Regions from separate parts of the Thioalkalivibrio sp. AKL6 genome, predicted to be linked through region 2. Evidence: predicted binding sites of a transcription regulator. Region 2 holds the regulator's gene; the other holds the start of a gene.
The links. The regulator FNR, encoded in region 2, switches genes on or off when oxygen is low (the NO sensors DNR and NnrR bind a similar motif). The targets are predictions, from matches to a motif close to TTGATNTANATCAA.
Positions count from the first base shown of each region.

Region 1: a site for FNR is predicted at 2,597-2,610, ahead of hemN (oxygen-independent coproporphyrinogen III oxidase). Genes of this name have one in related genera too.

Region 1 is NZ_AQXS01000010.1:178,558-183,420, forward strand. It holds gene D575_RS0108835 (SDR family NAD(P)-dependent oxidoreductase) at 1-299, opposite strand, end outside; gene hpnE (hydroxysqualene dehydroxylase HpnE) at 296-1,642, opposite strand; gene hpnD (presqualene diphosphate synthase HpnD) at 1,647-2,507, opposite strand; gene hemN (oxygen-independent coproporphyrinogen III oxidase) at 2,685-4,073, shown strand; gene D575_RS0108855 (DUF2283 domain-containing protein) at 4,375-4,572, shown strand; gene hpnC (squalene synthase HpnC) at 4,621-4,863, opposite strand, start outside.
Region 2 is NZ_AQXS01000011.1:126,305-131,167, reverse strand. It holds gene dcd (dCTP deaminase) at 1-79, shown strand, start outside; gene D575_RS0111330 (carbamate kinase) at 111-1,016, shown strand; gene D575_RS0111325 (hypothetical protein) at 1,113-1,334, shown strand; gene D575_RS0111320 (DUF2058 domain-containing protein) at 1,369-1,938, opposite strand; gene D575_RS0111315 (DUF2390 domain-containing protein) at 2,010-2,492, opposite strand; gene fnr (fumarate/nitrate reduction transcriptional regulator Fnr) at 2,485-3,216, opposite strand; gene D575_RS0111305 (cyclopropane-fatty-acyl-phospholipid synthase family protein) at 3,509-4,747, shown strand.

The DNA.
Region 1 (4,863 bases), on a different contig from region 2:
CCCAGCGAGTCGCGGATGTTCTCCGCCAGGTCACCATAGTCCTTGACCGTCGCGCCTTCGAGATTCAGTGGGTAGATCGCGGGCTGCGGGTAACCGGCCTGTTCAATCCGGTCATAGACCGCTTCGAGGCCCTTCAGGTCCTTGTCCAGCAGGACCACGATCGCGCCGGCCGCGGCACAGGCCTCGGCAACCGCGCGGCCGATGCCGTCGGCGGCCCCGGTGACCAGGATCACGCGTTCATCGAAGGCGCCGGGTTCGGGGCGGTAGGCGAGCAGGCGGGGAATATCGAGATCGGTCAAGGATGGTCCTCCAGGTACAGGTGCGCCGATTCTAGTCCAGATTGTACGGCCGCTTCGAGCGTGGACGGCAGTGCAGGCGTCAGGTAATCCCCGGCCAGATAACACCCCGGCCAGGGCGTGCGGGCCGGCGGGCGACGTGCATCCAGACCGGCTTGCGCGTCCAGCGTCGCGCGGCGTTCGCACACGCTGTGGCCGGTCTCGGGTCCGCCCAGTTCGGGGAAGGTTTGGGCCAGGGAGCGGGCGACGGTGCGCCATCGCGCACCCGCCGTCAACGGTTCGAGGTCGTCGGCGGCGGAGATCACGACCGCCAGCCAGTGTGGCGCCCCGGCCACATGCCGCGCGATCAGCCATTGGCCATGCTGGTCCAGCAGCCCCTGTAGTGGCGGAAGATCATCAAGGCGCCGCGCATAGCGCAGGTAGACCGTGCAGATGCTGCGGGCGCCCATGGCATTCAGGCCCTGGTGCGTGGCCTCCCAGCCGGTTTCGTGTGGCAGCAGGGCAGCGGCGGTGGCTGGAGGGGTCGCCAGGATCACGCCGCGCGCCGGGCTCGCCACGCCCTGGCGGTCGCGCAGGCGGTAGGGGGCGGCGTCGTGAGTCGTGCTGCGCTCAATGGCGGTGATGCGGCGGCCCAGATCCACTCTGGCGCCACGCTCCCGGAGTTCCTGGACAGCCGGTTCCGGGAACAGCTCGCCGAGTGGCCGCGCGGGGACGAGAAGGCGCGCGGCCTCCGGGCCATGGTTGAGCGCCAGGCGCAGGACGTTCTGGAAGATGCGGGCCGAGGCGGTTCGGGTCGGGGTGTTCATCACCGCCAGGCACAACGGGTCCCACAGGCTGCGAATGAGGGCGTCGGGCTGACGGCGCTGGCGCAGCCAGTCGAGGACGGGGAGATCGTCGCGCAGGGGCCGGTGCAACATGGCGGCGGCGCCGGACAGGGCACGCAGGCGTGTACCAAGGGAGTGCTTCGCAAGCGCCCGGTAAAGCGCGGCGGCCAGGGCGGGCAACCGGGGCGAACGCGGTTCCAGCAGGAACGCCGGGGCCTGCGGCCGGCCGGTAGGCTCGAACATGCGAAGGCCGAAGGGCAGGGCCTGAAACGCCTGCTCGGGGTTGATGCCGACCGAACGGATCTGCTGCAGGGTCTGCTGGCAGGCCCCGACCAGGATGTGCTGGCCGTTGTCGAGCGGGGTGCCGTCCAGGTCGAGGTTGCGGGCACGGCCACCGGGGGTCTTGCCGGCCTCGATCAGGTGCACGGATTGCCCGGCGCGAGCAAGCGCCAGCGCAGCGGTCAGGCCGGCCCAGCCCGCGCCGACCACGACCGCCGGGGCCGGGGGGGAGCTGGAGGTCATGGCATCAGGCCGCGCGGCGGCGTTGTTCGCGCTTCAGGCGGCGCGCGGTGCGCCACGCGATCCACAGCTTGCGGATCGGGGTCAGGCGTACGCGGTGTTCCAGCACGCGATAGCCATCGTCCGCGATCTCGTCGAGCAGGGTGCGGTAGATGGTTGCCATGATCAGGCCCGGGCGCTGGGCGTAGCGGTCGGCGTCCGGGAGGTGTTCCTCGGCGCGTTCGTAGTAGCGTCGCGCCCGTTCCGCCTGCTCCGCGAACAGGGCGCGGTGGCGGTCGTCGGTGATGTTGATCTGGAATTCCTCAGGCTTGACCCCGTGCTTGCTGAGCTCGTCCATGGGGATGTACACGCGGCCGCGCATGGCGTCCTCGTGCACGTCGCGCAGGATGTTGGTGAGCTGCAACGCCATGCCGAGGTCGTGGGCGTACTTGAGAGTGCGCCGGTCGGTGTAGCCGAAGATATGAGCGGACAGGATGCCCACGACGCTGGCGGCGCGGTAGCAGTACAGCGACAGCGTGGTGAAGTCCGGGTAACTGTCGTAGTCGAGATCCATCTGCATGCCGTCGATGATCTCGTCGAAATACTCGCGGCCGAGGTCGAAGGCGGCGATGTGGGGCTGCAGTGCCTGGGTGATGGGGTGGCGGGGTTCGCCGGCGAACAGGCGTTCGATCTCCTGGCGCCACCAGTCGAGCTTGGTGCGCGCAATGCTCTCCTCGCTCACCTCGTCGACGATGTCGTCGACTTCCCGGCAGAAGGCGTACAGCGCCGTGATGGCGCGACGGCGGTCCGGCTCCAGAAAGCGGAACGCGTAGTAGAAGCTGGAGCCGCTTTGCGCGGCCTTCTCCTCGCAATACTCGTCGGGGGACATGCGCTCTCGCGTGGCGGGTGTCGAACAGGGAGGAGAAGGCTAGCACAGGCAGCACAGGGGGCGGGAGAGGGCGCCCTGAAGGCGGATTGTTGACCTGTATCAAGCTCGGGCCTGGCGTGCGGCCGTAGTCTGCAGAACCAAGGTCGCGAGTGCGCGGCGACGGCTGTGGAGCTCCCAATGGAACAACGCCTGGTGTTTGATCCCGAAATCCTGCGCCGATACGACGTGAGTGGGCCGCGGTACACGTCGTATCCCACCGCGCCACAGTTTCACGAGGGCTTCGACGACCGCGCCTATGCCGAGGCGGCGCAGGCGACCAACGGGGCCGATCCGGCGCGCCCCCTGTCGCTGTACGTGCATGTCCCGTTCTGCGACACGGTGTGCTTCTACTGCGCCTGCAACAAGGTCATCACCGGAAATTACCAGCGCGCCCAGCGCTACCTGCAGTATCTGGAGCGTGAGGCCGAACTGCAGGGCGAGCTGTTCGACCGGGAACGCACTGTCGGGCAGCTGCACTTCGGGGGCGGCACGCCGACCTATCTTGGCGATGAAGATCTGCGCCGGGTGATGGCGACGCTGGGGAGGCACTTCCGCCTGGACGAAAGCGATGCCCGCGAGTTCTCCATCGAGATTGATCCGCGCGCGGTGCGGCCCGGGACCATCCCGCTGCTGGGCGAGCTGGGTTTTAACCGGATCAGCCTCGGGGTGCAGGATTTCGACCCGAACGTGCAGCGGGCGGTGAACCGCATCCAGCCGTTCGAGGTGACCGCGCAGGCGGTGGAGCAGGCGCGGGCCAACGGCTTCGAATCCACCAACCTGGACCTGATCTACGGCCTTCCCTTGCAGACGGTGGAGACCTATACCGCCACCCTGGAACGCGCGCTGGAGCTGCGCCCGGAGCGCCTGGCGATCTACAACTACGCGCACCTGCCGCAGATGTTCAAGACTCAGCGCCAGATCCGCGAGGCCGATCTGCCCGACGCCGCGGAGAAGCTGGCGATCTTCGAGACTACGATCGCTCGCCTGACCGATGCGGGCTATGTCTACATCGGCATGGACCACTTTGCCCTGCCGGACGACGAACTGGCCACGGCCCAGCGCGCCGGGACGCTGCAGCGCAATTTCCAGGGCTATTCCACACGGGCGGAGTACGACCTGGTGGCACTGGGTCCGACGGCCATCGGCAAGGTGGGCGCCACCTACAGCCAGAACCTGCGCGAGCTGGATGCCTATTACGCGCGGCTGGATGCCGGGCGCCTGCCGGTGTTTCGCGGACTCGAACTGAGTGCCGACGATCGGCTGCGCCGGGACGTGATTACCGAACTCATGTGCCACTCGCGCATCGATTTCGCCGCGATCGAGGCGCGCCACGGGATCGTGTTCGGCGAGGTCCTTGGGGATGCACTGGAGCGGCTGCAGGGCATGGAGGCCGATGGACTGGTACGGATCGGCGCGGGGCGCCTGGAAATCCTGCCGCGCGGGCGGTTGCTGCTGCGCAACGTCGCCATGGCCTTCGACGCCTACCTGAAGACGGAGAGCGCGCAGCGCTACAGCAAGGTAGTGTGAGCGGCTTGACGGCGATCCGTTCTCGGCGGAAGCTTTGAACAATAGCAACCGGTAACAGGGACGTTCCGGTGAAGACGACACGTTACTTCGAGACTGTACGCGAGAGGCCGGATCGGCGAATGATCCGGGATCACTGGATCAGTAGTGCAATCGACCAACCGTTGTGCGAAGAAGTCCAAGGCGATGGGCGTATCCGCAGATGGGCTCGTGTCGAGGAGGCTGAAGGACGCTACCTTCGCGTTGTTCTGCTGCCGGATGGAGAAACCGTTCACAACGCCTTTTTCGATCGAGGGTTCCAGCCATGAAACTCCAGTACTTCGGGGATACGGATACGCTTTATATCGAATTCCGAGGCGATAGCGTGGCCGAAACCCGCTCGCTTGACGAGAACACTACCCTGGATGTCGATGCCAGTGGTGGTGTTTGCGCCATTACCTTTGAGCACGCAAGCGAACGAACTGACCTCCAGCACCTTACGGTCGAGGGCATTGCCGCTTGATGCCTTTTAAGCCCTCAGCTTAACCAGGGGTTCTCGGCGGCTCGATCCCTACGGTCTTCGGCGGCGCGGCCGAAGGCTGTGGCTCAGGATGATCCAGGCGTCGCGGGTACGCAGGCGCGGGCGGGCAAAGACGTCATCCTGCTGCCGCAGCCGCCAGAGGATGCGTGCCCCGCCGTTGATGATCGCCCGGATCTCCAGCCCCATGCGTCCGCGCAGCAGCCCGCCCAGCGGCGCCCCGGCGCGCAGCAGCCGGTCGGCGCGGGCGTATTGAAACTGCATCAGGTTGCGTAG
Region 2 (4,863 bases):
CGAGGTCTGCGAGACCTCCTACAAGGACCGCGGTGGCAAATACCAGGGCCAGCGCGGCGTCACGCTCCCGCGCACCTGACCCAACCCTTCAAGTACGGAGTAGGCCCGCCATGCGTATCGTGATCGCGCTGGGCGGCAACGCCCTGCTGCAACGCGGCGAGACCCCCTCGGCCGAGGCCCAGCAGCACAACGCCCAGCGTGCGGCGGCAGCCATCGCGGCTGTGGCGTGCGAGCACGAGGTGGTCGTCACCCACGGCAACGGGCCGCAGGTGGGGTTGCTCGCCAATCAGGCGGAATGCGATCGCATCGCCTGGCCGCTGGATGTGGTCGGGGCCGAGAGCCACGGCATGATCGGCTACATCCTGGCGCGGGAGCTGCATAACGCGCTGGGCCATGACCGGGTGGCAAGCTTGCTCACCCAGACCGAGGTCGACCCGAACGACCCCGCCTTCGACCACCCGGAAAAGTTCATTGGCCCGACCTGGGACGCGGCCCGCGCCCGCGCGCTGGCCGACGAGCGTGGCTGGGACGTGGCGCCAGACGGCGAGGGTTGGCGGCGGGTGGTGGCATCGCCGGAGCCACAACGCCTACTGGGTATGGAGGCCGTTCGCAGTCTCGTGGATGGCGGGTCGGTGGCGATTTGTGCCGGGGGCGGCGGCGTACCGGTCGCGCGTGACGGCGTCGGGCGTCTATACGGCATCGAGGCCGTGGTGGACAAGGACCTGACGGCCGCGCGCCTGGCCGCGCATGTCGGGGCGGACTGGCTGTTGATGCTGACCGATGTCGACGGCGTCTACATGGACTGGGGCACGCCGGACGCCCGGCGCCTGAAGGCGCTTCTGGTTACGGCCGTGGAGCCGGCGGCGTACCCGGGCGGTTCCATGGGGCCGAAGATGGAGGCTGCACGGCGCGCTGCCCAGGGCGGCATTCGGGTCGGGATCGGTTCGCTGGAGGACGCCGCGGCTATCCTGGCCGGGCAAGCGGGGACCCGGATCCTGCCGGTGGGCGCCGCCTGAAGCCCTTGCCGGAACCCCCCGCCTGTTACACTCGATGTTGCGCGCCCGCCGCAGAGTTTGCAGGCTTCGAGTACACATGGATCAAGAGTGAAGATGATGCGAGAGATTCAGCGAGCCGCCCCCCTGGTGATCGGTCTGACGGCCGTGGGTCTGCTGGCGCTAGGCTGCGGCAGCGGCGGCGAGCCGGAGGAGTCGGCCGGCCCCGCCCAGGGCCTGGAGCAGGGCGGCATCACGCCGCAGGACATGTCCAGTGACGAGGCGCGGCGCCCGCAGCAAAGCGGCATGCCCGCCGCGGACGTGAAGCGCGCAACCGACTGATTGGATCGCTGGCCTGCGGGGATTCCCCTGCGGGTCACCACATGAGGTCGTCGGGTACCACGTAGTCCTTGTATGGGTCGTCCGGGGCAGGTTCCGATCCGGTTTCGTCCTCGGCGGGGATGACCAGTGGCCATTCCGGATCGCGCTCGCGGATGCGGTCGGCGGTCTCGCGCGGGATGACCCGGAATCCCTTTTCCGGGCGCACATCCAGGCCGGCAAGCGCGGCGCGGCCGTCGGCCAGGCGCTTTTGCAGGTCGGCGGTCACCGGGAGGTGGCGGATCTGCCCGCCCTGCTGGAAGTGATAATCCAGCGCGGCATCGCCGGTGGGAATCGGCGCCAGGTGGGTGCTGACCAGTTCGCGGATTTGCGCGTGGCGGGCCCGGCGTTCGGCACGTTCCTGCTGTTCGCGGTTCTTCTGTCGCGAACGCTCGGCCTGCTCGGCCTTGCGCGCTTCGGCCACGCCCGGGTCCGGACCCGTGTTGCGGTCCTTCTTCTTCTTCGCGTTCCCCTTCTGGGCCTTGTGCTTTTGCGACTTGGCCTGGCGAACCTGTTTTTCGTCGACCAGCCCCGTTTTCAGGAGCTGGCTGCGCAGATCATCCGACATGAATCCTGCCGTGTTCGGTCAATGTGCGGGGAGGATAGCCGGAATGCGCCCTTGCGTGCACCACGCGCGGTTCAGGCGGCCATGAACTCGCGCAATCCGTCGCGGATGTCGGCGTCCGGCAGATCGGGGAACAGGGTGCGCAATCGGCGCTGGGGGTCGATGGCGAATGCGGGGGTGGTCTGCGGCGCCAGGCGCCGGGCCTCCGCGAGCAGTTGCAGGCCGGCGAGCCGCTCGCTTTGAAGCTCCAGTGCCAGCACCGCGCGGTAGAGCGCGTTGCGCTCGGGGGTGTGGAGCCGCCGGCGCAGTGCGCGGAGGCGTTCGGTGGAGGATGACTGCCAGCGCCGGGCCGTTTGCCGCAGTACGCGCCATTGCGAGGGGCCGAGGGGCTGCGGGTACCACAGGGCAAACAACGCCAGCATCACGTCCACGCCACATTCGTCCTGCCAGCGCATCAGACGTTCGCGAGCGGTGGGATCGACCCACAGTGCGTCGGCGAATGCCCAGAAGGCGTCGAAGTCCGTGGCCGGCTCCGGGATGTCCCCGGCTTCAGGCACTGCTCGCGGCGGAGGTGAAGGTGACCCCGGCCGTGTTGCGCAGGCCGTCGGGCTGGAGGATCTCCAGGTCCCGGGTGTGCAGGTTGATTACGCCCTGGTTGCGCAGCTGAGTAAACAGCCGGCTGATGGTTTCCTGGGTCAGGCCCAGGTGGTTGGCGATGTCTGCCCGGGACATGGGCAGGTAGAACCGCTCGGGGGACAGGCCGCGGGCGCGATGACGCTCCGACAGGGCGATCAGGAAGGTCGCCAGACGCTGCTCCGCGGTACGTTGGCCGAGCAAGGCGTGCAGGCTTTCGTCCTGGGCCAGTTCCTGGCTCATCACGCTCATCATGTGCTGGCGGAAGGTCGGCAGGCGGCCGGCGAGGTCGTCGACATGCCCGTAGGGCACGGCGCAGACGCTGGTGGACTCCAGTGCAATGGCACTGACCGGGTGCTTGCCAGAGTGGATCGCGTCCAGCCCCAGGAGGTCGCCGGCCAGCGCGAAGCCGGTGATCTGTTCGGTCCCGTCATCGGAGATCAGCACCGTTTTCAGTGCCCCGGTGCGGACCGCGTACAGCGCTTCGAACTTGGTCCCCATGGTGAACAGGGGCGCACCCTTGGCGATCGGCCGGCGTTGCTGGACGACTTGGTCGAGTTGCCAGAGTTCATCCTGGGGCAGGCCCATGGGCAGGCAAAGCTGGCGCAGGGTGCAGTGCTGGCAGGCTTGGGTGGGTCGTAGCGTCATGGGTGCAGGGTAGCCGTTTTTTCGACGTTGGGGAAAGCGATCTTCGGGGTATGCCATCGGGCGCGGGAATGCGGTACTGTCCCCATGAGTTGTAGGCGATTACAGAAGGGATTGCCGTCGGTCAGCCGGGCCGCACATCAAGATGTGCTCGGTGTCTTCTCCCTCCGGCGGCTGCGTGGACAATGCGAGACATCGGTTATTAGACTGAGTCTAGAGTCTGCGGCACGGTCACGTTCGGCGTTACGCGTGGGGGCTGAGAGACCCGACCGCTAGAACAAGGACAGGGGTAGAGATGATCGAGCGGTTACTGGAGCAGTACATACGCTACGGGACCTTCGTGCTGCGGCATCCGGATGGCCGTGAGCAGCGTTTCGGGAACGGCGCGCCGGAAATCACCATGCAGGTGCATGACAAGGCGGCGTTACGCAAGATTGGGCGCGACCCGGGTTTCCAGCTGGGCGAGACCTACATGGACGGCCTGTGGTCGCCCGGCCCCGAGGGCCTGCAGGTGTTCCTCGACGTGGCCATGCGCAACTTCGCGCCGATGTTCAAGCAGCGGGTCAACCCTGCAGTGCGCATGCTGCGGGCCCTGATCGAGCAGGGCAACAAGGTGGCGCGCTGTTACCAGAACATCGCCCATCACTACGACGTCGATGAGTGGCTTTATCGTCAGTTTCTGGACGAGGGCATGTTCTACAGCTGCGCCTATTTCGAGCGCCCGGATATGACGCTGGAAGAGGCGCAGCAGGCCAAGTGCGCGATGCTGCGGAAGAAGTTGATGCTGGAGCCGGGCATGCGGGTGCTCGACATCGGTTGCGGCTGGGGCGGTCTGGCCTTCCATCTCGCCGAGCATGCCGGTGTCCATGTGGATGGCGTGACGCTGTCGAAGGAGCAGTTGCGGGTTGCCCGTGACGAGGCCAAGCGTCGGGGACTCGAGGATCGGGTGCGGTTCCTCTATCAGGACTACCGCGAACACGACGACCAGTACGACCGCATCGTCAGCGTCGGCATGTTCGAGCATGTGGGCACGCCCAACTACGAGACGTTCTTCCGGCGCGTGCATGATCTGCTGAAGCCGGAAGGCATCGCGGTGCTGCACACCATCGGGCGCCAGGAGCCACCGGGCACCTCCAACCCGTGGTTGAGCAAGTACATCTTTCCGGGCGGGTATACGCCGGCCCTGTCCGAGGTGATGGGCGCGCTGGAGCCCACGCCGCTGGACACCACCGATATCGAGTTCTGGCGCCTGCATTACGCCGAGACGCTGGCCGAGTGGTATCGCCGCTTCCAGGAGGTGCGGGGCGAGGCCGTCGAACGCTTCGATGAGCGGTTCTGCCGCATGTGGGAGTTTTACCTGGCGAGTTGCGAGGGCACTTTCCGCTGGTGGGGCCAGGTGGTCTTCCATGTGCAGATGGCCAAGCAGCAGGATGCGGTGCCGCTGACCCGCGATTACCTCTATCGTGACGATGCCCCCGAAGTGATCTCCACCCCGCCCGGGGAGGCCCGGGCACAGCCCAGCGACGCCGCCTGAGGCTGCATCGGACGCGCCGGGCCGCTCGCGCGAGTATCGCCCGGCGCGCGCGAACCGAACACGGTTTCCCTACACTAAGGGGAGCGTTGCGGCCATGCCGGCGGTAACCACCCATT